2 regions of the Nostoc edaphicum CCNP1411 genome follow, and region 1 is predicted to be linked to the other one. Evidence: riboswitches for the same ligand, from Rfam matches in the RefSeq annotation. Region 1 holds a riboswitch; the other holds the start of a gene.
What was found. Region 1 has a riboswitch for cyclic di-AMP ahead of HUN01_RS05800 (universal stress protein). Riboswitches for the same ligand answer to the same signal wherever they lie in the genome.

Region 1 (12,547 bases):
ATTTCCCGGAACCTCTCGGTTGGCCCTTACGGGTGACGTTTATAGCGTCGCTAAAACTAGGAAGTCGCCAGTTGTTTTATACAGGGAAATTATGCACGGCAGTTCCTTCTGGGAAGCCACTCCGTTGCGGGGGTTCCCTCCCGTTGAAGGAAGTGGCGTGAAAACCCCAATCAAAGTGAACTGCCTCACCACCACACTGGCTCACCGCACCAGAAAATTTGAGAGTTAATCTATGTTTCTATTGCTAAGTCGGGTACTGCTGTGGCTGCTGATTGGCACTATCGTATATTCTCTGTTCCAGAGATTTTATCCCTCTGGAACTTTTGTAGGGCGATTAATCTTAGTCGTTATCTTGGTAATCGTAGCCCTGTCATTTCTTAACCCCAACGAACCAGCTGTGGCGTCGTTGTGGAGGATGATATCTTTTCCACTCAAGCCTCTAGGAGCTTCTGTTTTACTGATGATTCTTGCCGCTCAGAAAATCAAAGCAGGTGGAATAGAGAAACCAGGAGGATACTTTATAGGTTGGTCACTGACGATTTTGCTGTTGGCAAGTACACCAGCAGTCGCCTATTTCCTTTATAGAGCACCTCTAGCAATGACAGGTGAAACCTATGTAGCAAGTGCTGCACCAATATCTGGGACACTGGTAGCATTAGGGCAACAAAACACCGCCACGAATATCTCTGATGTGACTGGGGATAGCATTCTTTCTTATAATTTGAGAGTGCCGCCCTACCTATTACAAGGAAATCCTCAAGATATTCGCACACGCGGTTTACGGCTTGAAGACTTTGTACCAAATTCAGAAACGTTGCTATTGACAACAAGAACTTGGGAAAGTTATCTCGCTGAAGTTTACAGGTTCTTGCGTGTTCAGCGGTAATAAAGTAAAAAAAGGGGGTAAAGGGTAAAGGGCAAAGGGCAAAGGGTTGAATTAGTTAGCCCACTGTCCCCAAATAGGTTTTTACCCTTCCCCATTCCCTCTGCATAGCTGCCTGCTGGGACTAGCAGTTAATCTATGATGATAAAGTTGCAAAATTGCTTGAATGGCAAAATCTCGACGACTCGCTAAACTCGGTGCTTACCTACGACCCCATTGGCAAGAAATGTCCTTGGGCATTCTGGCTTTGTTGTCTGTTAATGCACTGGGCGTTTATATCCCTTGGTTGATTCGTGCTGGTGTCGATAAACTCTCGACAACCTTCAGTTGGAACCAAATACTACATTACGTAGTGATCATTGTCTTACTCAGTTCGGCAATGTGGCTAATGCGGATGGCATCCCGCATTTGGTTATTTGGGGTGGGGCGTCAGGTAGAATTTGACCTGAAACAACGGATTTTTGAACACTTACTCAAGCTGGAGCCGGCTTATTTTGCCAGTAATACTGCTGGCGATTTGATTAATCGGGCTACCAGTGATGTGGACAATATCAAGCGGTTATTGGGTTTTGCAGTTTTGAGTTTGGCAAATACTGTGTTTGCCTACGCCCTGACACTGCCTGTAATGCTGGCCATTAGTGTGGATCTCACACTAGCCTCCCTGGCAGTGTACCCTTTTATGCTCTTACTGGTGAGTCTGTTTAGCGATCGCTTACGCAAACAACAAGCAGCAGTCCAAGAGCAACTCTCTGACATCAGCGAACTCATTCAGGAGGATATCAGTGGCATTGCCTTAATTAAAATCTATGCCCAAGAAGCTAATGAACGTCGAGCTTTTGCTAAGAAAAATCAGCAGTTATTGACTGCTAACTTAGAACTAGCAAAAATCCGAAATACACTGTTTCCGTTAATTGGCGGGCTAGCTAATGTCAGTTCACTGGTGATTATCTGGCTAGGGGCGGCGCGGATGTCTTCTGGAACCCTTCAGGTTGGCGACTTTTTAGCACTGTTAATTTATGTAGAGCGTCTAGTTTTCCCCACAGCCCTTTTAGGATTCACAATTACTGCCTACCAACGGGGTGAAGTTAGTATAGATCGCCTTGAATCTATTCTCTCTGTCACACCGAAAGTTAAAGATGCAGCCGATGCGATACATCTACCGATGGCTGAACTTAAAGGGGAACTGACAGCTAAAAATCTCACTTACAATTACCCTGGTTCCAATACTCCAGCTTTAGCAAATATTAACTTTACCATTGCTCCTGGAGAAACTGTAGCGATTGTTGGGGCAATTGGTTCGGGGAAATCTACTTTGGCCAATGCTTTGCCGCGCTTGCTGGATATTGAATCAGGACAGTTGTTTTTAGATGGGCTGGATATTACTAAGATAGCTTTGACAGATTTACGAAGTGCGATCGCCTACGTTCCTCAAGATAGCTTTCTATTTAGCACCACAATCAAAAATAATATCCGCTACGGCGATCCAGTTAGCGAACAAGAGCAGATCGAATATGTTGCTAAACTTGCTCAAATTGAATCAGAAATTAACAATTTTCCACAGCAATACGAAACCATTGTTGGTGAACGCGGTATTACTCTTTCTGGCGGACAGCGGCAACGGACTGCTTTAGCTAGGGCCATGCTGGTCAATGCGCCAGTGTTAATTTTAGATGATGCTCTCTCTAGTGTGGATAATCAAACAGCCACACAAATCCTCAACAATCTCTCCGGTGGTACAGAGCGCAAAACAGTAATTTTTATTACCCATCAATTATCCGCGGCGGCGGCGGCTGACCGAATTTTTGTGATGGAAAAGGGGAAAATTGTTCAGATCGGAAATCATTTAGAACTTTTACAACAACAGGGTTTATACAGAACTTTGTGGAGCCAACATCAAGTTGAGGAATTACTGCGGTGATATAGCAATCTGATTTGATTTCTGAATCACTCGTAGAGGTAAGGGACTGGGGACTGGGGACTGGGAAGAAGGAATAAAGGTATACTGAGTTTTGTTCAAAAATCAAATATGAGTCCTATATCTCAATACGGTTTGGTTAAGGCTTTTTGATGAAAATTTTAGATCACAAAGATTCGATAATTTATCACAAAGACGCGATAAATCGCCGTCTCTACAATAATTGGTCTTTTGTAGAGACGGCGATTCATCGCGTCTTTTGCCTTAACCGAACCGTATTGTCCTATATCTTCAACCACTGTTTCAGTGTAATTGCTGAGTAAATTAAAACTTACTCAGCCCTGAATACTGAGTCAGATGAAGCTAGTACAATCTAGCGTAATTACCACGTTAGTTTTTTGGGGTAGGTGGGTAGTATAAATTACCGAAAAAACTAATTTGGCATATAGTGATGTTCAAAACTAAATTATCATCATTCCGTACTTCACGAGAATTTTATACCTCGAATTTAATGCATCGCCATATTGGTGCGATCGCAGTTCTACTTTTAATCAGCTTGCTGAGTTCATTAAGTGGAACACCAGTTAACCATACCATCTCTAACTACTGGGAAGGCTTTCTCTGGGGACTGGCAGACCCAGTAATTGGCTTGGATTGTTTAGTTGGTATTGTTGCTATTGGCTTACTATCATCTGTGTTTATTCGTGGCGCTGTGATAGTTGGATGCTTTGTCTTAGCAGCAATCTTGGGCATTGTAATTCATCTATCCCAGCTAAATTTTCCAGGTGCAGAAATAGCGATCGCTATTTCTACCATCATTTTTAGTACTATGCTGATGATGCCAAATCAACCAAACTTTGTGGTACTTGCTCTCATGGGCATCAGTGCTGGTTTATTTCAGGGTTACACTGTTGATGAATCTATTATTGGGGCAGGAACGATACCATTAATTGCCTATATAGTAGGTATGATCTTAACTCTGTTTGCAGTTGCCATGAGTGCCAGACAAATTGGTACTGCAATCGGTATGGGAGAAATCAACCGAACTTTACCCTGGAAAATTACCATTGCTGGTTTCGCTTTATGTGCGATCGGCATTGTGTTTTTGAGCAATTCAATTATTTAAATAATATATTTCAATTCAGTGGAATACATTCATTCGTGGGGGCGTACACCTAGCTGTGCGCCCCCACTACGTATTAAAGCAATTCGCAATTCGCAATTACGTTTTGCGTTAGCGAGTCCGCGTTCGCTTTTAGCGTCTCGTAGAGAGCGTCCGGGGATTTAGACCCCGACCCAAAACGGGCTGCCTATAGAGGCAGGGGACTTAAACCCCCAAAGTTCATTAAAACTGGAACAGAACACGCTGTAGGGGTAATTCATGAATTACCCCTACAGCATATAGTTTTGCATAAGTCCCAATACCAATTTGAAAAAAGAATACGACAAATAGATCATTTGTAAAGACGCGATGAATCGCGTCTTTACCCAAGGATGTGTTGCAATCATTAATTTAATTGGTATAAGTACAAAAAAGCCTCCCGGCATGGGAGGCTTAAAAGTTAGCGGAGACAACTTGTAACTACAGCGCAATTACAGCGATCGCTCCTCCTAATGCAGAGAAAATCGCGGAGACGAGTGCTGTGGCAAACAGCCACCAAGCTGCTGTAGCTGCGGCTTTGCGGGTTTCTTCTGCTTGCCGCTGTGCTTGATGCTTTACCTGTTCTAGGCGACGTTGGGCTTCGTGCTGTATGCGTTCTGCACGTTGTAATACTGTGTTGCGGGCCCGTTCAATTTGGTCGATGATCCGGTTGGCATCTTCCTCGGAGATGTCCTCACGAGAACTCATAATTGCCACTAGGGTCTCACGGTCAAAAGAGGAGAGGCGATCGCGCAGAGCATCAAATCCCGCCTGGGGATCGTCAAAAAATGTGCGAACATCGTGCTTGATACTGTCATAGTTAAGTTCCGGGCGATCCAAGGAGTTGAGGTAGTTGCGAATGCGGCCAAAAACCCCGTCAATTGCATCTTGAATACCTCGTTGAATATTCCGCACTTGTTCTACAAATTGATCCCTTACAGATACAATATTGTCGGCAATCCGCGCCGCTTCTTCATCAGAAATATCTTCCCGAATTTTCAGCAGGGCGATGATGGTAGAGCGGTCAAAATGGGAAAGGCGATCGCTAAAACTTTCCACCCCGACTCGTGGATCATGCAACAATAATTGCAAGTCACGTTTGATACCTTCAGGATTGAGTTCTTCTTTGCCTGTTTGGCGCAGATACTCTTCCACATAACCTTTGAATGTTTCCACTCTTTGCTGTGTACGGGTAGCAAGGCGACGAGGCGCACGTACAAAGTTGCGAATCGAAGTTTGGGTGGAATCAATGATTTCATTGACTTGTTGTTCACTCAAATCTTGACGTTGACTGAGCAACTTCACTAGTGTATCCCGGTCTACCTGCGACAACCGACGGCGTAGTGCTACGGTTCCCTCTTTGGGATTTTCAAACAATCTGGTCAAATCTCGCTGAATACCCTCTGGATTCAGTTCTTGTTTCCCAGTATTCCGGAGATAATCTGCGATCGTGGTGGTAACAGAGTCGTATTGCTCTTTCGCCTTATCTGCTAAAGCTTGGGGTGTGTGGCGAATACTGTGCCATGACTCTTCAGCAGTATTGATGATTTGATTAATTTGATCTTCACTCAAATCTTCCCGCTGATTCAACAATTGCACCAAAGTATCGCGGTCAAAGCGAGACAAACGTGCCCGAATTGAGGTGATTCCACCTTGGGGATCTTCCAGTAACTTTTTGAAGTCGGCGCGGATGGCATCAGGATTCAGTTCTGATTTTCCGGTGTTACGCAGATATGATTCTACATTCAGCCACAGGGTTTCTGCTTGATATTGTGCCTGTTCAGCTAGTCCTTTGGATTCTACCAAGACGCGATCGCGTTGTTTTTCCAACTCATCCAGAATGCTGTCTACTTCATATAGCTGGACATCATTACGTTGCAGCAATATCTCCCGAATTTCCTGCCTTTCAATCTGTGCCAGTCGCAATGTCAGGGTTTCATAATCTGCCTCTGGGTCTTGCAACAGAGGTTTGAAATTCTGCTCAATGCCTTCGGCTGTGAAATCTGCTTTTGGAGTAACGAGCAGATAACTTTCCACTGCGCGTTGCAAGTCTTGGACTATCTCTCTTTCTTCGATCGCTCTCACTGTCACTAGGACTTCTTGGCGGACAGTTTCTAACCGATCGGCAATGCGCTGAATTTGTCCTTGGGTGAGCAATCCCCGCTGTTGGAGGATTTTGGCGAAATCATTACTAGATAGTCGTTCTAGTTCCCTGCGGACGATTCCAGGGTCGGCTGCTGGGTCGTAGATGACATCATGAAATTCCTGAGTGATTTTTTCTGGACTCAGTTGCCAAGCATAAGTGTTGTACAGGTAATTTTCGACATCAGCCCGAATTGGACTATAAGGTTGCGATGGCGTTGGCAACCCTAGCTTATCTGCTTCTTGGGTGACTTTCTCTTTGGCAGTGGTGAGGCTACGCAAGATTTTTTCCACATCTAAATCAGACAAATCTGTGCGTCCCAACACGATGCCGGTTAAGGCAGATAGTCCTTGCTGGAGTGTACTTTGAATTGGCCCCGTAGCTGCTTTTTGGTCAGATCCTTTGGAACCACCCTTGTCTGCGACTAAACGATCCAGCTTGGCGTTGAGTTCATCTGTCTTGCTTTGTCCTGGTGGAAGTGATTTCAGATAATCCATCAACTCACCCAAACGGTCTTCCGTGGGTGGTTGCTGACTTACCACTTGCTGCCAAACTTTATACAACGTATCAGCAATGCGGCTAACGTCTTTTTTGGAAAGGTCGGTGCGACTGCTGACTAACTCGATGAACTTTTGGCGGTCGATGTTGCGGATATCTGGAGTCCCTGCGATCGCTTTTAATTGCGGATCGTTGAGTAAATTTTCAAAATCACTCCGAATCTTTGACACATCGAGTTCTGGAGGACGGATCTTTTCTAAGTAATCTTCAATGTTTTCCCGGATACTTACGGGGTCGATGCCGCTTCCTAATTCTCGACGGATAGCGGCGGCGGCGGCTTCAGCTGTCGCGACCACTTGGTTATTCACAGCTTTAGCACCCAGTGCGGCGGTAGCAGTCCCCATAATCGCCTGAAAGCCGGAAGTTGCGGTATTGACGACTGAGCCAATTAAGGAACCCACTGTGGTGGAACTTACCCAAACGAGAATTAAAAAGTAAGCACCCCAAATCACCAAACCGAGAATCGCTCCCAATCCTGGATCTAAGATTACCAGGCTCAATTTTACTGCGAGGAAAGAAGCGATTAATAAGGCGATCGTCACAGTGATTAATGTCCAAATCCCCACTGCTGTGCCGATTTTGCGAATGCTGCCACCCAAACTTCCCACTTCCCCATCATCTGAATCCGAATCAGATGAGTGCCCCAGGTAGGAAATACCGGCTGCAAGGGAGAGATTAGTTAGAACTAGTTGGAAAGCAAAGGCTAGAATCACGCCGGAGATTAAAGCCACAAAAAAGCGCGGCCCGGAAACAAGAGCCGATGCCTGTGCTGGCGTGACGTTTGAGGGATCTCCTGTAATCTGTGCTAGCCACAATAGTGGCTTGTAGAGTCCCAGCATGATTTCCGTACTTTGGAACATTGTATTTCCTTCTTCTAAGGTTTAAATTTGGGGAATTAAGATTTTCTTGAGAAGCAACTCTTAGTATTTATGTTTGTACCTATGGCAATACCTAACTCTTTAGATCAGAATCGTAGAATTTAGCTGTTTAAAGCATCCATCAAAAGGCTGAAACCCTCATCCAGCGGAAGATATAAGTTTTATTGTCTCTTGATGAAAAACTTGATCTAATTGGCAGACAAGATTATGTGTATATAGCTAATTTATAATTTTTAATTAGTTATTTTTAGCGATTGATTGTACATGAATTATAAGCTTTACAATATTTCGTATTTATTTACATAGCTATTTTTTGTCACCCTCTCAAGGTGGATTTGTCTGTACCAATATGTTGTTGATTATCGTCCTAAAGAAGTGTCTATAGTTTGTTTCTACAGGCATAAAGCAGTTTAGTTATAAATAGCTACATTAAAGTTAACAAACACATCTTGAGTACAAAAAAATGGAAACACGTCCTACCACTGATTTATCAGCTGTTGCTAAAGCTTATAACGGCATAGATCGCAACGCATTTTTGTTTGGCTGGACTCCTCAAGCCGAAATCTGGAACGGTCGATTAGCAGCTATTGGCTTTCTTGCCTATTTACTTTGGGATTTAGCCGGTTTTAGCGTTCTGCGCGACGTATTACACATAATTGGTTACTAATAAATAGTCTGCCACAGTCATTCTGACTGATTAAGAACCTATAGGAGTCCGATTTGATTTTTGAACAAAATTAGGCATTTGTAGGGTGCGTTATACTGTCGCTAACGCACTCTGCTGGCGTGGCAAGGCTAAAATGTTCCAAAAAATTGTAGGTTGGGTGGAGGCTTTGCGTAACCCAACATCTTGATAGATATATGTTGGGTTGCGCTCCGCTCCACCCAACCTACGTCTAATGCACTATTTGAAGCTTGCCACGCCGCTACGTATATTTTCAAAAATCAAATATTTACGCCGACTTACTTAGCACTATCCTTACCTAAAGTAAAAACCGAAACAACACATATAAAGCTGAAGCTACTAGTTGTAATAGCATCACTGGAATACCGTAGTGGAGAAAAGTTTTAAACGAGATGCGGCGTCCATGCTGCTCAGAAATCCCAGCGGCTACGATATTAGATGATGCACCTACAAGTGTGCCATTACCTCCTAAAGTTGCACCAAACATCATGGCATAAAACAGAGGTAATACTTCTGGCGGAAACTGTCCTTGAAAGTCTTGTGCTAAAACTTCTGTGGGTGCTAATCCGACAGTCACAATATATTGTTTCAGTAAGGGAACCATCCCCACCACTAGAGGAATATTGGGCACTACGCTAGATAATATTCCCACAAAAAATAATAAAAATAGAGAACCCAGGATAATATTTTTTCCTAAAATTACTGCCAATATTCCTGATAAACCACTGATTACACCTGTTTTTTCTAGTCCTCCGATTAGCACAAAAATACTCATGAAAAATATCAATGTACTCCAGTCTACATCCCGCAAAATGTTGTTAACTGAATCGATTTTGCTATGGTGAGATAAAAGCAAAGCTAAAGCTGCTCCTAACAAAGCTGCGGCAGCAGGTGAAATCGGAACTGGTAGAGATTCTCCGATGACAAAAAATAGCAGGACGAAAAATACAATAACTGCACCGAAGCTTAAAGCACGTGGATGATTTATTTGTGGGTGTGGCAGTTCTTCAAGATTATCTAACTGTGTATTCCAAATTTTACGGAATAAAAATGGCAGTGTTGCAATCACTATGACAATGGCAATCACTCCTCCTAAACTCAATTTCAATAAATAATCTGTAAAGCTGATATTCACAGCATCACCGACAATAAATGTAGCAGGATCTCCAACTAAAGTCAGCAGTCCGGCACTATTAGCAACAAACACCATTAAAATCAATAATGGTACGAAATTTATCCCAATTTCCTCCGCCATTGGTGGAATTAAAGGTGCTAGCAACATTACTGTTGTGGCATTTGGTAAGACTGCACAAATGGGTGTCACAATAGCGACAATACCAAGTAATAGACGTTTGCCTTGTCCTTTCGCTAAGAGTACTATTTGAGTAGCTAAATAATCAAATATCTTGGTAGGCTCAAAAGCCCGTACTAACACCATAACTCCAAAGAATAAACCGAGTGTTCCATGACTGTTACCGATGTAACCAACAGCTTCTTGTAAAGTCATGACGTTACTAAAAACTAACAATAATGCTCCTAGTAATGCTGCAATAGTGAGATGTACCCATTCCGTCATTACTAAAAAAATGACGCTTGTAAACGTAATCACACTAAGGATTGCTTGCCAGTTTTCCACACCCTAACCTCTCGAAGTTTAATTGGTTGAATAGTAGCGAAAAAAGCCACCTATTTATAGGTGACTTATCTGTGATTAAAATTGGATAAAAATTACTGAAATTTGAAATAGCGATTATTCATCAATACAACTGGGAATACCCAAAACGGCGCAGGGAAAATTAGAGCCTAGTGCCTCAATCATTGGGTGATTAACAGAGTTGCAACCTAAAAACAGAATATCGGCATTTTCTGATTCAACAACTTTGGCAAGTTCTGTAGAAATGCAGCCAAAGCGCAAATGAGATTTGAAGCAACCCTGCCATTCTTCAGCTAGACTTCGAGCTTGCCAAAGAATTATATCTGCTTGTTGTAAGGGAGTTACTATTGCCTGCAATTTGGGTTGAGTTAATACCAGTGTGACAGACTTTGATACTTCACTAACTTGACATTCCAATGAAGGCTGTTGTTGTGGAAAGCTCAAGATATTTGGAGCCTGACTGCTTTGATTATCTTCTAATACATAAACAGCTTGAACTGTAACTTCTGCATTAGTAGCTAAACGGGTTTGATGGGCAATCCAAAAGGCAATATCTAATGCCGTATGACTTTTGGGAGATCCGTCATAAGCAACAATTAAATTAACTGCTTTTGAGCTTTGAGGTTTGTTATAAAAAGGTTTTTTAGGTTCTGGCAGCAGTACCATTTGTTCAATTAAGTCATCTCGACCTGTGGCACTTTGCAGACGTGCTAACATTGGCTTGATTTGCACAGTTTTACTTCTCCCAATGAAATGAATTAGTAATGAGAAGCAGGGGGACAAATTTTGGATTTTGGACTTCGGCTACGCTCAGTCGAACGATTTTGGATTTTAAATTGAGTAACGATAACCAAAATCTCAAATCTTAAATCAGTCAAGGAAACCCCAATAATAACTGTATTACAGCCAAACTCTTGGGGGTTCCTTCCATTGCCTACGGAGTTAGCTGACGGGCTAAGACTGGAAGGTGTCTCTCTCTTAGGAGTGCTGTTAGCGGAAGCGGGGTGTTTAGCCCGTGCTAAGTGTTGAGTCCTGAGTTAGAACTTCTGACTCTTAAATTGCTGCTCTCTGCAAGATTAGCCCCAAACATTGGTTCCTCCGTTCCAAATCCAGCTTTCATGAATTTGAATTAGGCTACCCACTAAAAAAAATGATAATCTAATTTACTCGTCTTGGGCAAAATATCGATCAAGGAAATTTAAGGCGTGGTTGCGGAGTTCAAAATATTCTTTTGAGTTTCGCATGGCGGCGCGATCGCGTGGATGCTCAAAAGGAACTTCTAAAATCTCCCCGATACTAGCAGACGGGCCATTGGTCATTAAGACGATGCGATCGGACATATAAATTGCTTCGTCTACATCGTGGGTAATCATCATCACTGCTTGACGATTATTTTCCCAAATATCCAATACCTGCCGCTGCAATTTGCCACGAGTTAGCGCGTCTAGTGCCCCAAAAGGTTCATCCATCAGCAACATTTTAGGACGAATTGCTAAAGCTCTGGCAATACCTACTCGTTGTTTCATACCTCCAGAGATTTCATCAGGATATTTGTCAGCCGCCGCCGTCAAGTTTACCATTGCCAAGTGCTGATTTACAATGCTAATTTTCTCAGCCCGATTAGCATTTTTTAGCACTTCATCCACAGCTAAACGGATATTTTCTCGTACTGTTAACCAAGGTAACAGCGAATAGTTCTGAAATACCATCATCCGCTCGGCTCCTGGCTGACGAATTTCTTTTCCATCTAGCCGGACTGAGCCGGAAGTTGCTTTTTCTAAACCAGCTACTATCTTTAATAGAGTTGATTTACCACAACCGGAGTGACCAATTACAGAAATATATTCATCTTCACCAATTGTCAGATTAACTCCATCTAAAACGACAAAATTCTCTTGATCAGGTGTCGGATAAGACTTGACTAAATTTTCAATTTCTAAAAATCCAGTGCGGGGAAGAACTTCGGTCTGGGTATTAATAGGGAATGAAGTATATTCCATCATCAAATGCTCCCGAAATAATTTAGTCAATCAATTTTGGATTGTTTCCGATCAAAAGGATGCTGGCTGCTGATAGCGCAGCATTAGCGACGTATGATATAAATGGTCGCTGACCCACCCGACCGTATTGAACAGACAGGCTAACTTCAAAGTAGTAGTAAGATATTTGCCGCAGATAAATCGGTAGATCGGGGAAAGAACACTGTTAGCTGGTCTGCTATTGCAATAAATCCAAGCGGTGTTGTGCAAATAAAAATCAAACTGCCTGTGGTAGACGGGCGGCTGCCTGTTGACGCTTTGTAAGACCAGACGCTCGATGACTCGCTAACGCTGCGCTATCATCGGATTTAGTTCCGAATTTCTAGTAATAGGAATGCCTAACGTGGCAAGAGCGGATGAAACGGGAAACCCAAAAGACGAATAAGACCGTCGTTGCTGTAGTTGAAATTGGAAGCTCCTTTTTCAGCGAAGCAAAAAGGGGTATTTCACGACATGAAAAAGTTAGTGGGAGCGTTAGCCCTGATAGCAAAACTATTTAGATAACCCACCGGATCGCTGGGATCGAAGCCTTTCTTATCTATAAATACTTCTGGTGGTTCGACCTTGTAATCATCCTTGGGACACTCAATGCCCATTTCAGATGCTATCTCCCGATATAAATCTGTTCTCCAGCCATCTTCGGCTAGTTCC
Region 2 (12,547 bases), 1.1 Mb from region 1:
TAGCATCACACACAATATCAACTTGTTGATTAACTATTTTAGTAATCCGCTCAGAAGGGCTAAGACCAACTAATTGCAGTTTAATTTTTTTATCTAGGTCTTTTTCTAATTGCTCTTTAATCAGAGTCAGCATATCTACAGAATAGCCATTTAACTTTCCTTGACTATCCACATAGGCAAAAGGTAGCGCATCTCTACTAGTACCAGCTGTTAATACCCCTGTTCTGGCTACTTTTTCCATCACAGTCTCAGCAGCTACCATATTAGGTATGAGCGTCGCAAATATGAGACTTAAAATAGGGATAGCAATTTTTTCATACATAAGCTTTAAGAATAGGTCGTTTTTTCAAAAATCAAATCTGATCTAGATATCAAGCATCGAGAAGGTATCACTATCGAGTACATAGTAAGGTTATCTAGTAACTATTCTTTACATTAGTGCTTTTTCATTACTCTGTAGGACTTACGCAAAACTACATGAGGTAGAGGCAATACCCTGCGAGTTCGCTGAAAGCATTCTCGTAAGAGTAGCCACTATGCGAACATAGGAGAGTTTCTTTTCCTGCCCCCTGCCTTCTTCTCGTTGATTTTTCCAAAAAGATAATCGGATTGCTATAGCTGTTTTAAAATACTACTTACATCTAAGGGTGCTGAAGGCATGATTACTAAACCCAAGATTTTCATTGATGGCGAATCAGGAACCACAGGCTTACAAATTTACTCACGTCTCAATCAACGGGATGATATTGAGTTAGTTAGCATTGAGGAATCTAAACGTAAGGATGCATTTGAGCGAGCTAAACTAATCAATGCCGTCGATGTTGTTATTCTCTGCCTACCTGATGATGCAGCCCTTGAAGCTGTTAGCTTGGTAAGTAGTACTACGGTTAAGATCCTTGATGCTAGTACTGCCCATCGCACAGCTAAGAACTGGGTATATGGTTTCCCTGAACTAAATCCAGGACAGCGAGAGAAAATCGCCAGCGCCCAGTTTGTGAGCAATCCTGGCTGTTATCCTACAGGATTCTTGGCTTGTATCCGTCCGTTGATTGCCAAGGGACTCCTGAACAGCAACTTTCCTATCACCGTTAATGCAGTGTCAGGTTACTCTGGCGGTGGGAAGAATCTGATCAAACAGTACCATACCTTCCACGAGCAACAAGCCGGAGCAGAATCACTCTATCCCTATGGGATCTACGGGTTGCGGTTTGGGCATAAGCACGTCAAAGAAATGCATTATTACTCAGGGTTAGCATCGCCGCCGCTGTTCGTACCGGCAGTAGGGGATTTTGAGCAGGGGATGCTGGTACAAGTGCCTTTGCCCCTGGGGACTTTGGATAATCCACCATCAGGTGAAGTTATTCATGAAGCGATCGCTAACTACTACCAAAGTGAAAAATTTGTGCAGGTTGCTCCATACCAAGATTCTACTCTGTTGCGAGACGGAATATTTTTGGATGCTATGTCTACGACGGGCTACGCCTACGCAATCAAAAACACCAATATTGTTCAGGTTTTTGTATTCGCCAATGACACTACCAAAGAAGTGTTGCTAGTTGCTCGTCTTGACAACCTGGGTAAGGGCGCATCAGGAGCCGCCGTCCAAAACCTAAATATCATGCTCGGTTTTCCAGAAGAGTTGGGATTATGAAAAAGGCATAGGGAGTGAGGAGAGGGAGTGCTGAGTGCTGAGTTCTGAGTGCTGAGTGTGAAATCTTACTTTTTTACTCATAACTCGGAACTGTTTTCCCCATGCCCCATACCCAATGCCCCATGCCCCATGCCCCATGCCCCATGCCCAATACCCAATGCCCCATACCCAATGCCCCATGCCCCATGCCCAATACCCAATGCCCAATGCCCAATGCCCATTATGTTGATTTTTATTTCAGTTTCTCAAGCAACTGAATAACACTATGCTCAAATCCTCTATTTCGCTCTTGAACTGATTCAATCAACGGTTTATTAAAAAGATTAATGACATAGTTACCTAATTGAATACCTAGAGGTCTTAAATGTCCACCTGCAAATTTTTCCCGAAAATCTTGAGGCGGCTTTTGCAGAATATTAGTAAACCATTCACAGGTCGATTTAGCAATATTGTCTGATTTGAAACAGACTAAACCCATGATATTAAATAGCCCACTATCCTTGATTAAGTTCTGGGTTTCTTCAACAGTTGGTTTCACACCCCAACCAAGATTATCGATGATATCAGCTAAAAATTGAGGACGAATTGCACTCCCTGTGTCAGCAATAGCAGGTGCTAATAGGATAGAAACCTGCCCTTTAATAAAGACACTGTTAAAGTTGATATCCTTATGCACATAGCTATAAATTAATTTTTTAACTTCAGCAGTTTTTCGCGTTAGTTCCTCAAAGAGAATGTTAATGTCTGCAACGACACTTTTTAACTGTGACTCATCGGAAGTATAAGACAGCAGATTACGAATAAACTGTTCTCTATCTTGAGGATTTGGCGGTAGAGCAGTAAATCCTTCTAACAAAGAGATATATTTACAACCAAGGCTATGTCCAATCCAAGAAAAGTTCTTATCATCTAGATAGGCTTCATAATCATATCCTGCAACACTTGCCATTTTCACAAGCTCTGGCAGAATTTCATACTGCTCTCTCATGAGAAAACCAGCTTCTACATAATGATTAAAAGTAAAATTAAAAGGCAGAAGGATAATTGTATATCCCTGCTCGAATAAACATTGAAGCAGATAGCGATAGAAAAGCATGGGGACAAAAGTACCAAAGAAAGCCCCTGCAATAAATTGAATTACTCCTTTAGGTTGTGGATGTAGAGCAACCCAACTGTAAGAAACAGGTTTAAATCTCAGTTTCAAATTTGTATTTACCATGATTTAGCAATGAGTACATCTCATTTTGGTAGGTGTATACTTAATCTCCAAACTGAAGTTGCTGCTTTTCGGATTCTTTAAGAGGATGTTTAAAAAGTATCGTTCATCAAATTTCTCAAAACCTCCCTGTTCTCCTTTCTTATGAGGAAATGGGGGTTGCCAAACCTCTTTCCTGCAAAGAAAGAGGTTTCGAGTATATTTGTTGACTTTCCAAATATTCTCTAACCAGATTTTTTTGCACTAAAACTCTCAAGTCTATTTCATTCCTAAAAATTCAAGAAAATATAACAGTGAATATCAGTAAGTTTATTGTTGAGAGCATCTTAAAAACTAAAATTTTCCCCTATACCCTGATTCTCCAACGCTAGGCACAACAAGCTTTAAAGTGATTACCAACACACTTTTTTTGTTCATACTGTTGACATAGTTGATGATGACACGTTATAAACTGTGAAGAAAAATAAATCAGTCTGCCTAATCCACTATATTCCCTGAAAAGTTTTGTGAGTAAGGGTAAACCGGAGCGGAGGAACCAAGTTTGGGGCGTATTTTGAAGAAAGTTAGAGTTAAGAGTGAGGATTTAAGAGTGAGGAGTTAAAAGTTATTAAATAGATAATTCATAACTCACAACTTATAACTTTTTCAAGAAGGACATCTCTCAGTCCTAGCCCGTCAGCTAACTTCGTCGGCATTGAGAAGAGACTGAACGAGAAGCATTCTTACAAGTAATGCCTTGTTCTCGTCAGTGTCCTTTGGCTGGTAACTTTGTGGTTCGTTGTGCCTGCCCTCGGCCTTGAGAGAGGATAACAATATCTTGATTTCTGGCGTCTGAGGTAGGATTATTTGCCTTGAGGTGAAAATCAGCTATGTTCCAGAATAATAAACATCGCATTGCTCTAATTTCTGTCGATGGTGACCCGGCTGTTGAAATCGGTCAAGAAGAAGCTGGGGGTCAAAATGTCTATGTGCGCCAAGTAGGTTATGCCCTAGCACAGCAAGGTTGGCAAGTGGATATGTTCACTCGTCGGAGTAGTCCTGACCAAGCTGCGATCGCTCAACATAGTCTGAATTGTCGTACTATTCGGTTAAAAGCTGGCCCAGCTGAGTTTATTGGGCGAGATAACTTGTTTAACCATTTACCTGAATTTATCGAAGAATTCCAGCGATTTCAGCAACGCCAAGGGTTCCATTACTCCCTAATTCATACCAATTACTGGTTGTCTTCTTGGGTTGGCATGGAATTGAAAAAGCAACAACCGCTGATTCAGGTGCATACTTACCACTCTTTAGGAGCGGTTAAATACAGAAGTATTGGTGATGTTCCCGTAATTGCAGCCCAGCGACTAGCTATAGAAAAAGCCTGTCTAGAAACTGTAGACTGCGTGGTTGCGACCAGTCCACAAGAACAGAAACACATGCGGATACTCGTTTCCAGCAAAGGGAACATTGAAATGATTCCCTGTGGTACTGATACTGATAAATTTGGGGAAATTCTGCGGTCTGCTGCAAGGGAAAAGTTGGGAATTGCACCAGATGCCAAGATGGTTCTCTATGTTGGTCGGTTTGACCGACGCAAAGGTATTGAAACTTTAGTACGAGCCATTGGCAAGTCGAGTTTAAGGGGTGAGGCTAACCTCCAACTAGTGATTGGGGGTGGTAGTCGTCCAGGTCAGAGTGATGGAATTGAACGCGATCGCATCGCCAGCATTGTCACTGAACTCGGATTAGAAGATTGTACAACCTTTACCGGTCGCCTAGATGAAACCGTCCTCCCCTTCTACTACGCTGCTGCTGATGTCTGCGTAGTGCCCAGTCACTATGAACCTTTTGGTTTAGTTGCCATTGAGGCGATGGCGAGTAAAACTCCAGTCGTAGCTAGTAATGTCGGTGGGTTGCAGTTTACTGTAGTACCAGAGGTCACAGGTTTACTAGCGCCCGCCAAAGATGAAGTGGCTTTTGCTGCTGCCATAGACCGCATTCTGATCAACCCAGCTTGGCGAGACCAGTTAGGTGAAGCAGCAAGGCAACGGACAGAAATTGCTTTTAGTTGGTATAGTGTGGCATTCCGACTGACTCAGCTATACAGTCGTTTGCTGGCTCCAACTGCACCCAATAACCGACCCCGGATTGCAGCTTAATTTTTACAGTTTTGAGCGCGGTAATATCCTCAAAGTGATTTTATCGCGCCCAAACAGTCAAAAACAAACTACTCAGCCTAGTTAATTAGGGAATCAGAATTATGCTGAATATTGGAGATTATGCTTTGCATCAAAGAACAGGGCAAGTTGGTCAAGTTTGTGGTTATGGACATCAGGTAATGGATGGAGTTTACACAACTACCCTGAAAGTAAGAGTCAGCAAGCATAAGGGAACTCGTCGTCAAAGCAGATTTTTTGAGGATGCTTACTCTGCTTGGATGCTGACAAAGGAAGCTTGAAAAAGGGACTGGGGACTGGGGACTGGGAAAACTTGGAAGGGGATTCAGACCTAAATGGCACTAAGATAAGCCCAAAGTCCTGTGTTCCTCGTTCCCAGCCCCTAGGCTGGGAACGAATTCCTAGAGGCTCTGCCTCTGGTCAAGCCACTAGAGGCGGAGCCTCTCAGGAACCCCTTTATTCAGAAAGCTCTCTACACTATGCATAGCTTGCTTGTTTGCAGGAGTACGCGGACTTGTTACTGCTACGCTATCCGCCAGTCACATAGAATTCAATTCTGAATTCTGGCTCCTGACTCCTGAATTCTATTTTTTAATTTCTTTACCAGAGTTTGCACCGTAGATTCTGGTTGCTGACGTGCTACAGGTTTTTGCTGTCCAAAACCATCAAACAATTCGTCAAGCTTGACCGTGAAGCCCAAATACGCCCCACCTGCGGAACGTGTCCCAGAAAAATCTCGGTCATCGACTTTACCAAAAACATATCCAGCAGAAAGGCGCAGATTAGGAGTGAGGTAGTAGCCTGTTTCCAGAACAAAGCCCGTCTCACTATAGTTAGATTGACCAATCCAACGAGCCTCACCCACTAAATCCCAGCTATATCCCAAACGATAAGTAGCTCGCAATTGTCCCAGATTCACCATACTTGTACCAACTAAATCGTCGGCTAAATAAGAAGTGCTGTTACGCAAAGCATACTTACCGTAGAATTCCCATTGCCAGTTAGGGGCATAAATAGCTTCTAAAGCAAAGGTATGGTCTTGGGAACCCGTACCACTACCTAAGAGAATAGTTTCAGGAATAATTGTCGGATTTTGGCGATATTCATAACGCAACAAAGCATTAAATTTATCGCTATTGGGGTCGCGGTAGGCTAAACCCAGCTTCAAATTAGCGGTATCTCCCAATCCTGAAAGCTTTTGATTGGAAGAGTTTGCTTGTTGATAACGTACTAGAGCCGTCAGAGCCGGAGAAATTTTACCTGTGGCACCTGCGGTAATTACTGTATTACTACCACCAGAAGAGGAACGATGTTCGTAACGAGCGCTGGCTTGAAACTGGGGATTATCACTGTACTCCAACCCAATACTGTAACTATCGCCACCCTCAAATCCGATCGCAGATGCTGCTTGGCCAAAGGCGTAGGGTTGGGCATATTGTTGACCCGCCGCAGTTCGTCCGAAGAAGTTGCCAAATACGTGTTCGTAAGCTAAATTCAGCCGCAATCCCGAAGCAATAGTCCAACGGTTATTTAGACCAATTGCACCTTGGGTAGTCAGTTCATTTGCACCACCCAAAATTGAGTAACGACCAGTCAAGGTGGTATCAGTACCGAGTTTGTGTTCACCATTGACACTTAAGCTGGTGATAGAATTACCCGAAAATTGACCGCCAGTGTAAAACTGTTGAGCCAAACTGACACTGACACCAGGAAGTGCTGCCCAATTCAACCCTAAAATAGTACGGTCTGGGTAAACAGTATCTTTTTGAGAAGATAAGCTGAGTTCATTTTGGGCTTGGAAAGTCAGGTTTTTCGCAATGGGAACTGTAAAACGCGATCGCAATTGATTAGAATTACTATTCAGAGCGCTGTCGGGGATGCGGTCTTCCCGATTACGATGAATCCAATCCACATCTAGAATAGCTTTACCTAAACGTTGTTGAATCCCCGCGGAAATCGTCGTCAGTGAATTATCAACTTTGCTCCCAGGTATGGACTCATAACGGGGTGCAAACAGTTCTTCAAAGGTGTCTAGGGGTTGGGGAGCAATCCCAAAATTGTCTTCGTGGTCGTATTGCACCCTGACGTTAGTACTTGAGGTGACTTTAGCTGTAACCTGCGCTCCATAACGGGTTTGTCCCGGTACAAAGCTGATAGTGGCATTATTGGCAAAACCCGTATCAGCAAAGCGATAATAGGCACGACCTTGAATCCCATTGGCAATTTGTCCCTCAGCTTCCAAGCGGTAGGCGTCACCACTAACTTTTCCCACAACATCAGAATCATTAGTGGAATGGGCATATTCTGCGATTAACTTCCCTTTGTCACCCAAAGCAATCAGCGCATCTGCACCGTAGAGTTGAAAGTCACGTACTCCGTGATTTTCTTGAACATAAGTTGCTCCTATCCAACTTTCCTGGTTAAGTTTGCGGGAAAGGTTATATTGCAAACGACCAGCATAGATATTACCGTCAGAGTTTTGATCGTCATATTGGTAGCTAACAATAATCCGACGTACCAACACTTGTCCAGTTTGATCAATATCGGTGCGAAGAATCGGTTCGCGGAATATTAATGTACCGCGATCGTAGTCGATTTCATAGTCTGGGCCTCGGTTAAGCTGTTTGCGTTCTAAGACAGTTCCAGGACGATTGAGTTCTTCTAACTCGATAAAGACATTTTCGCTACCTGGTTGTAGTAGTCTGCGAGAGAGGAAGTAATAACCACTAGTACCATCGGGAGCAATGGTATCTCTTTGAAACCCTTCTAAGTTGTTGCCATAGAAACCTGTAATTTGTAGGTTTCCTAAGTTGTAGTTAGCTTTAAAACCATGAAGTTGACGGGTAATAGCAGTAAATTGCTGCGATCGCCGCGCAAATTCTTCTGTGTTGTAGTCACCCCACATGCCATAATCTGGATTAGAGCCGGGAATACGAGATGAACGTTCAAAACGCAGAAATACACTGTCAATAGAAGGCGCAACTACATCAACTTTTGAGCTATCGCCGTAAACAGGATAGTTTTGCTCACTGAATTGGTAAGTTCTAAACAGGCGATTATCGCAGTTACAATCTTCATTCAAGCTACGAGAACTGTTGTATGCACCTGTAAATAACCATTCCCCGATCGCACCAGTGGCAAATATCGCGGAATTGAAATCTAATTGCGTTCTGTTGTCTTTATCAGGTGGGAGAAAATCACGGAAACTGCCGTAATAATTTGTACCTCTAGCGCCTAAACGTAAATCTATGACCCCTGTCACCAAACTCGGACGTAGTGACGTTTCAAATTGCAGTTGAGTAAAGGCTTCTAAATCATTAGCGATCGCGCGAATTGTCACAGTTTCGGCTTTGAGTTGCGATCGCAAAATCGCTATAAATTGCCCAGCTTTCGCCTCCACTTGAAATCCCGGTTCATCGGGTTTGAAGTCTTTCCCAACCAACTCACCAGCAGTAGGGATCAAAGTGACAACGGCATCACGGTTAGAACGATTACCACTTGCATCGATGAGTTGACCCCGGATTGTCGCCGTAGAACGTCCATCTGCTGGGATACGGGACTCAACTGTTTCTACAGTTAGTTTTTGTGGCGCTCCCCGGACTGCGACTTGCACTGTTACAGGGGGTTCTGTTCCGCCGACAACTTGTGCAGAGATCGTGTTTGCACCTTCTTTTAACGAGACACCATACCATGTCTGCGTTACCAAGTTAGTAGTGGCATCAGTTTCCGTCCGTCCCACTAAAGAAGAGTCTACCAACGCCCCATTTACCCGCAATTGTACTTGACTACCAGTGGGAAACTGTACAATTACCGTGCTAGCTTGTACATCTACAACACTGTCAGCCGTCGGAGTCAAAATTTTGATTGCTGTAGAGATAGGGATAGTGGGGGACACGGGAAGATTTTCATTCACCCCTTCTGTTGTTTCCGTGTCCTCTACTCCTGCTATTTTGCGTAAGCCTCTAGGCAAATCAACAGAAGTTGCTGGTTGAAATGGTTGTATTTCTGTTGGAGAAGCTTCAAGCTGTGTCTCAGTGTCTTTGCGTGCTGCTATTTTACGTAAGCCTCTGGGCAAATCAACAGAAGTTGCTGGTTGAAATGGTTGTATTTCCGTTTCACTTGGCTGGATATCTGGAATTGAAGTATGAGTAACTGGTGCTGAAGAAGTTGAGGGAAGTTCGAGGGGTGAAAATTGCTTGTCAGAACTTCCCAAAAGATGGGGAGAATTCAAAGCCTCTCCCCTTTTAGAACTTGAAAAGTCAGGATCTTCTACACCCTTGTCTACCTGCGAAGGAGAATCGGGGAACAGTAGATTTTCGCTAGTGATTTCAGCTTTAGCGATCGCAGGATATAAAACAAGGCTGAGAGCCATTACTGGCATCGCCCCGATCAATCTCAGGTTAAATGTAGTTGTACAGTGCAGTCTGAGTTTCATTTCTTCACTGACTCCTGAAATGTGGGGGTGACAGCGAAGTTCATACGTACCAAGCCACCAGGTTCTAAATGCACCAAGCGAGATTGGCTATTGCGTTCGCGGAATTTTTCGTTACGAGCTAGGGCGTAACCGGGTACACTGCTGAGGTCTAGAACACCTGTGTGGTATCCAGGTAAAGCATTAGCTAAGGAGAACAAACCATTCGGATCTGTAGTGATGCGGTTCCCGTCCTCCAGAAAAATCACCGCATTTGGTACTCCTGGCTCACCACGCTGTTGTTCACCATCAAAGTTTTTATCAACAAACACCCGACCGATAATCGTGCCACAATCAGAAACGATTCCTGGACGAATTTTCAACTGGTGGGTTGCGGGACCATCCTTGGTGCTAAAACTGTTATCAGCTCGTTGGGCATTAACGATCGCACTATTACGACCATTCCCACGCAGTGAATCGGCTGTGAGTTGAGCAGCGTAGGCAATATTCAGAACTTTCTCTGTAGGAATCGTTACGTCTGTGCGGAATGTCACTGTGTTTCCATTGCGTTCTGAGGTGATAGTGACTGGTTGACCGTCCAATTCTCCCCGCACAGATTTAGGCAAGAAATTGAATCCTAAAGGTAGGTTGTCGGTGATAAATATATTATTTAAACCAGCATCAGCGAGATTTTTCACTGACAGGCGGTAGATTACCGTATCCCCAGGTTCAGCAGCAGCGCGATCGCCTGTTTTGATAATCTGTAACTGATTGGCTTGACACAAATTTGTGGTGAATTCAAAGGCTAATAAATCCAGTCCCACTGTTTCTGCATTGGGAACTAAAACAACTGTTTGCTCTACCCTGGTTTCGCCTGTGAGACTAATTGGTTGACCATCTAGAGAAGTAGCGACATATCGCACGACACCATTACCTTGTGTACCGCTACTACCAAGGATTTCAATCTTGACCCGCCGCTGTTTGTAGATAGAATTTGGTGGTGGATTAACTACAAAAATGTAGGTTCTACCTGGATCAGTTTGACCCTTATTCGGATCGAGTAAAAAATTGTAGACACCCGCAGGGTTATTCGTAACGAAGTAAGGGTTACTATTCTCGGTATTTGGCGATTTACCACCAGGTACATCGTTATTAGAAATATCTGGTAACTCTGTTCTAGTCAAAGAAACCAAACTGCCCAATTCTGTCCCCGTTGGATCAATAGAGTTAGGTTCGTATACCCCAACTGAAAAACCTGTATAGTCAGGTAAAATTGTACCAGCACAACCTAAAATCCGCCCTAATGGGTCAACTAATGGGCTAGGACTAACATTGATCTGACTAGAACTACCTTGATATTGATAATTACTGCTGGAATCTGTATAAGTATAAGTAGCTTGGTTTATTAATGGCAAAGACGCAACCAGATTGTTAGTCTGTTGCGCGATCGCTGGTATAGGTATAGTAGTATGCAAAAAACTTCCCAGAAGAAGAGTAGCTGTTAACCGTCGCCACCATCTACTGCTAGAAGTAATTTGCTTTTGGTTTTGAGGACGGCTCACTGAACATATCTCCTCTGGGATACCAAGTTTCTTGTTAAGAAAAACACTTATTTATTTGTAAAAATCCGAAATTATTAATCCGATTTGATTTGTTAAATGTCGCGTCAGGGTTGTCCTTAGTAGAAAAAACCAAGGAAGACCCCAATTTCAATCAACGCACTTGGGTTTGATAAGTCGCCTTGACTGTCGTTTTTGCTGGAACTGACGGAACCTGTAAACGGATGTGGGTGTAAGCAATGGCCGGTGCTGGTTTAGTTTCCACTTTGCCGTCAGGAAGAATAACTTTAACAGTGGGATTTTCTCCAAAGCTGCGCCCACCATCAATGCTGTAAGTAATTTTTCCATTATTAGCCACATTTGCAGATTTCAGTACGTATGCCATTCCCTTGGGAATAGGTTGATTCAGAGTCAAATTCTTCACTAAGCGATCGCTCTTATTTTCGCTACTCAAGGTATATCGCAACACATCTCCCGGTCGTACCACAGCTTGACCTTTTAAAGGTTCCCATTTTTGGCTTTGCTTACCCTGCTGATCCTGCGCCACCACTTGCTTTTCTGCTTCTAAGCGCAATTGAATTTGCCCTTGAGTTTTGATATTCTGAGCAACAGCACTTCCTGAATGCCACCCCGGAATTTGGCTGAGAAATGGAACTGTAGCAATCAGTGCGATCGCTCCTAAACCTGCAAGAGAAACACGCCTCATATAAATAACCTCAAAAAACTTCCAGAATGTTGATTATTGACTTATCTTTCCCTGCTTGTACTCAAAAATAGTCACTCCCCTCTTTGCAAGCAAAGAGAGGGTAGGAATGAGGTCAAACGAATTAATTCACCTTGCGTTGGAAGGTAAATGTTCTTTGAATACCCGGTGCGATCACGCCAGTTACAGTATTGACATACTTAGTCACGTCAGTATTTACCGTAGTTCCAGTTTGGTCGATGCCAGAGCTATTAGCTGGATTACCGCTGAAGAATTGGATGGTTGCAGCCCCAGAATCCTTAGCTGAACCAACAATGTTGCTAGTATCAATTTGAGTGTTGTTATCATTGTCCAGCGCCCAGTTGTTCTTACCATCATTCAGGGCTGTACTGAGGGTACCATCTTCAATAATCACAACTTTGTCAGCATTCAAAATCACATTCCCAGTTCCAGATTGAGATTCGGAAATATTGCTGTACTGAATTTGGTACTCAATAATGTTTCCTGGTGCAGGCTTCTTCGCATCGGTACTGAATGTGCCATCATTACCTTGAACTACAGGCCCTGTTCCTTGTAAGACTCGTGACACTTTCAGCAGTTTCAAAAAGCCAGTGTACACGCGATCGATGGTGATGTTGGATGAATCAAAGATAGTATCGTTGCCAGTATCCTTAATTCCATCAGCGTTACTATCCGTCGTGTAGTTGTCAATAGAAGCAATTATGGGTACTGGGAAGCCTCTATTAATATCAGTCGATAACTGCGTATCTGGAGGTAAATCAACTTCTACACCATAATTGAGAGTTGCATTAGGAGCAAAGTTGGGAATGGTTATTGGTGTAACTGGT

Region 2: linked by a shared signal. The riboswitch ahead of HUN01_RS33275 (glycosyltransferase) and the one ahead of HUN01_RS05800 (universal stress protein) in region 1 are both predicted to bind cyclic di-AMP.

What each region holds. Positions count from the first base shown of each region.
Region 1 covers NZ_CP054698.1:718,860-731,406, reverse strand. Annotated here, with positions in the region: gene HUN01_RS05840 (hypothetical protein) at 1-229, shown strand, start outside; gene fraI (septal nanopore formation protein FraI) at 233-886, shown strand; gene HUN01_RS05830 (ABC transporter ATP-binding protein) at 1,050-2,801, shown strand; gene HUN01_RS05825 (hypothetical protein) at 2,960-3,097, opposite strand; gene HUN01_RS05820 (HupE/UreJ family protein) at 3,250-3,924, shown strand; gene HUN01_RS05815 (MFS transporter) at 4,381-7,500, opposite strand; gene HUN01_RS05810 (high light inducible protein) at 7,982-8,185, shown strand; gene HUN01_RS05805 (ArsB/NhaD family transporter) at 8,502-9,839, opposite strand; gene HUN01_RS05800 (universal stress protein) at 9,954-10,574, opposite strand; cyclic di-AMP (ydaO/yuaA leader) riboswitch at 10,774-11,003, opposite strand; gene HUN01_RS05795 (ABC transporter ATP-binding protein) at 11,021-11,857, opposite strand; gene HUN01_RS05790 (ABC transporter substrate-binding protein) at 12,343-12,547, opposite strand, start outside.
Region 2 covers NZ_CP054698.1:7,337,884-7,350,430, forward strand. Annotated here, with positions in the region: gene HUN01_RS33255 (amino acid ABC transporter substrate-binding protein) at 1-322, opposite strand, end outside; gene argC (N-acetyl-gamma-glutamyl-phosphate reductase) at 662-1,651, shown strand; gene HUN01_RS33265 (hypothetical protein) at 1,729-1,872, opposite strand; gene HUN01_RS33270 (DUF1350 family protein) at 1,884-2,870, opposite strand; cyclic di-AMP (ydaO/yuaA leader) riboswitch at 3,335-3,576, shown strand; gene HUN01_RS33275 (glycosyltransferase) at 3,737-5,008, shown strand; gene HUN01_RS33280 (hypothetical protein) at 5,110-5,307, shown strand; gene HUN01_RS33285 (TonB-dependent receptor) at 5,577-9,461, opposite strand; gene HUN01_RS33290 (hypothetical protein) at 9,458-10,999, opposite strand; gene HUN01_RS33295 (DUF11 domain-containing protein) at 11,151-11,702, opposite strand; gene HUN01_RS33300 (beta strand repeat-containing protein) at 11,824-12,547, opposite strand, start outside.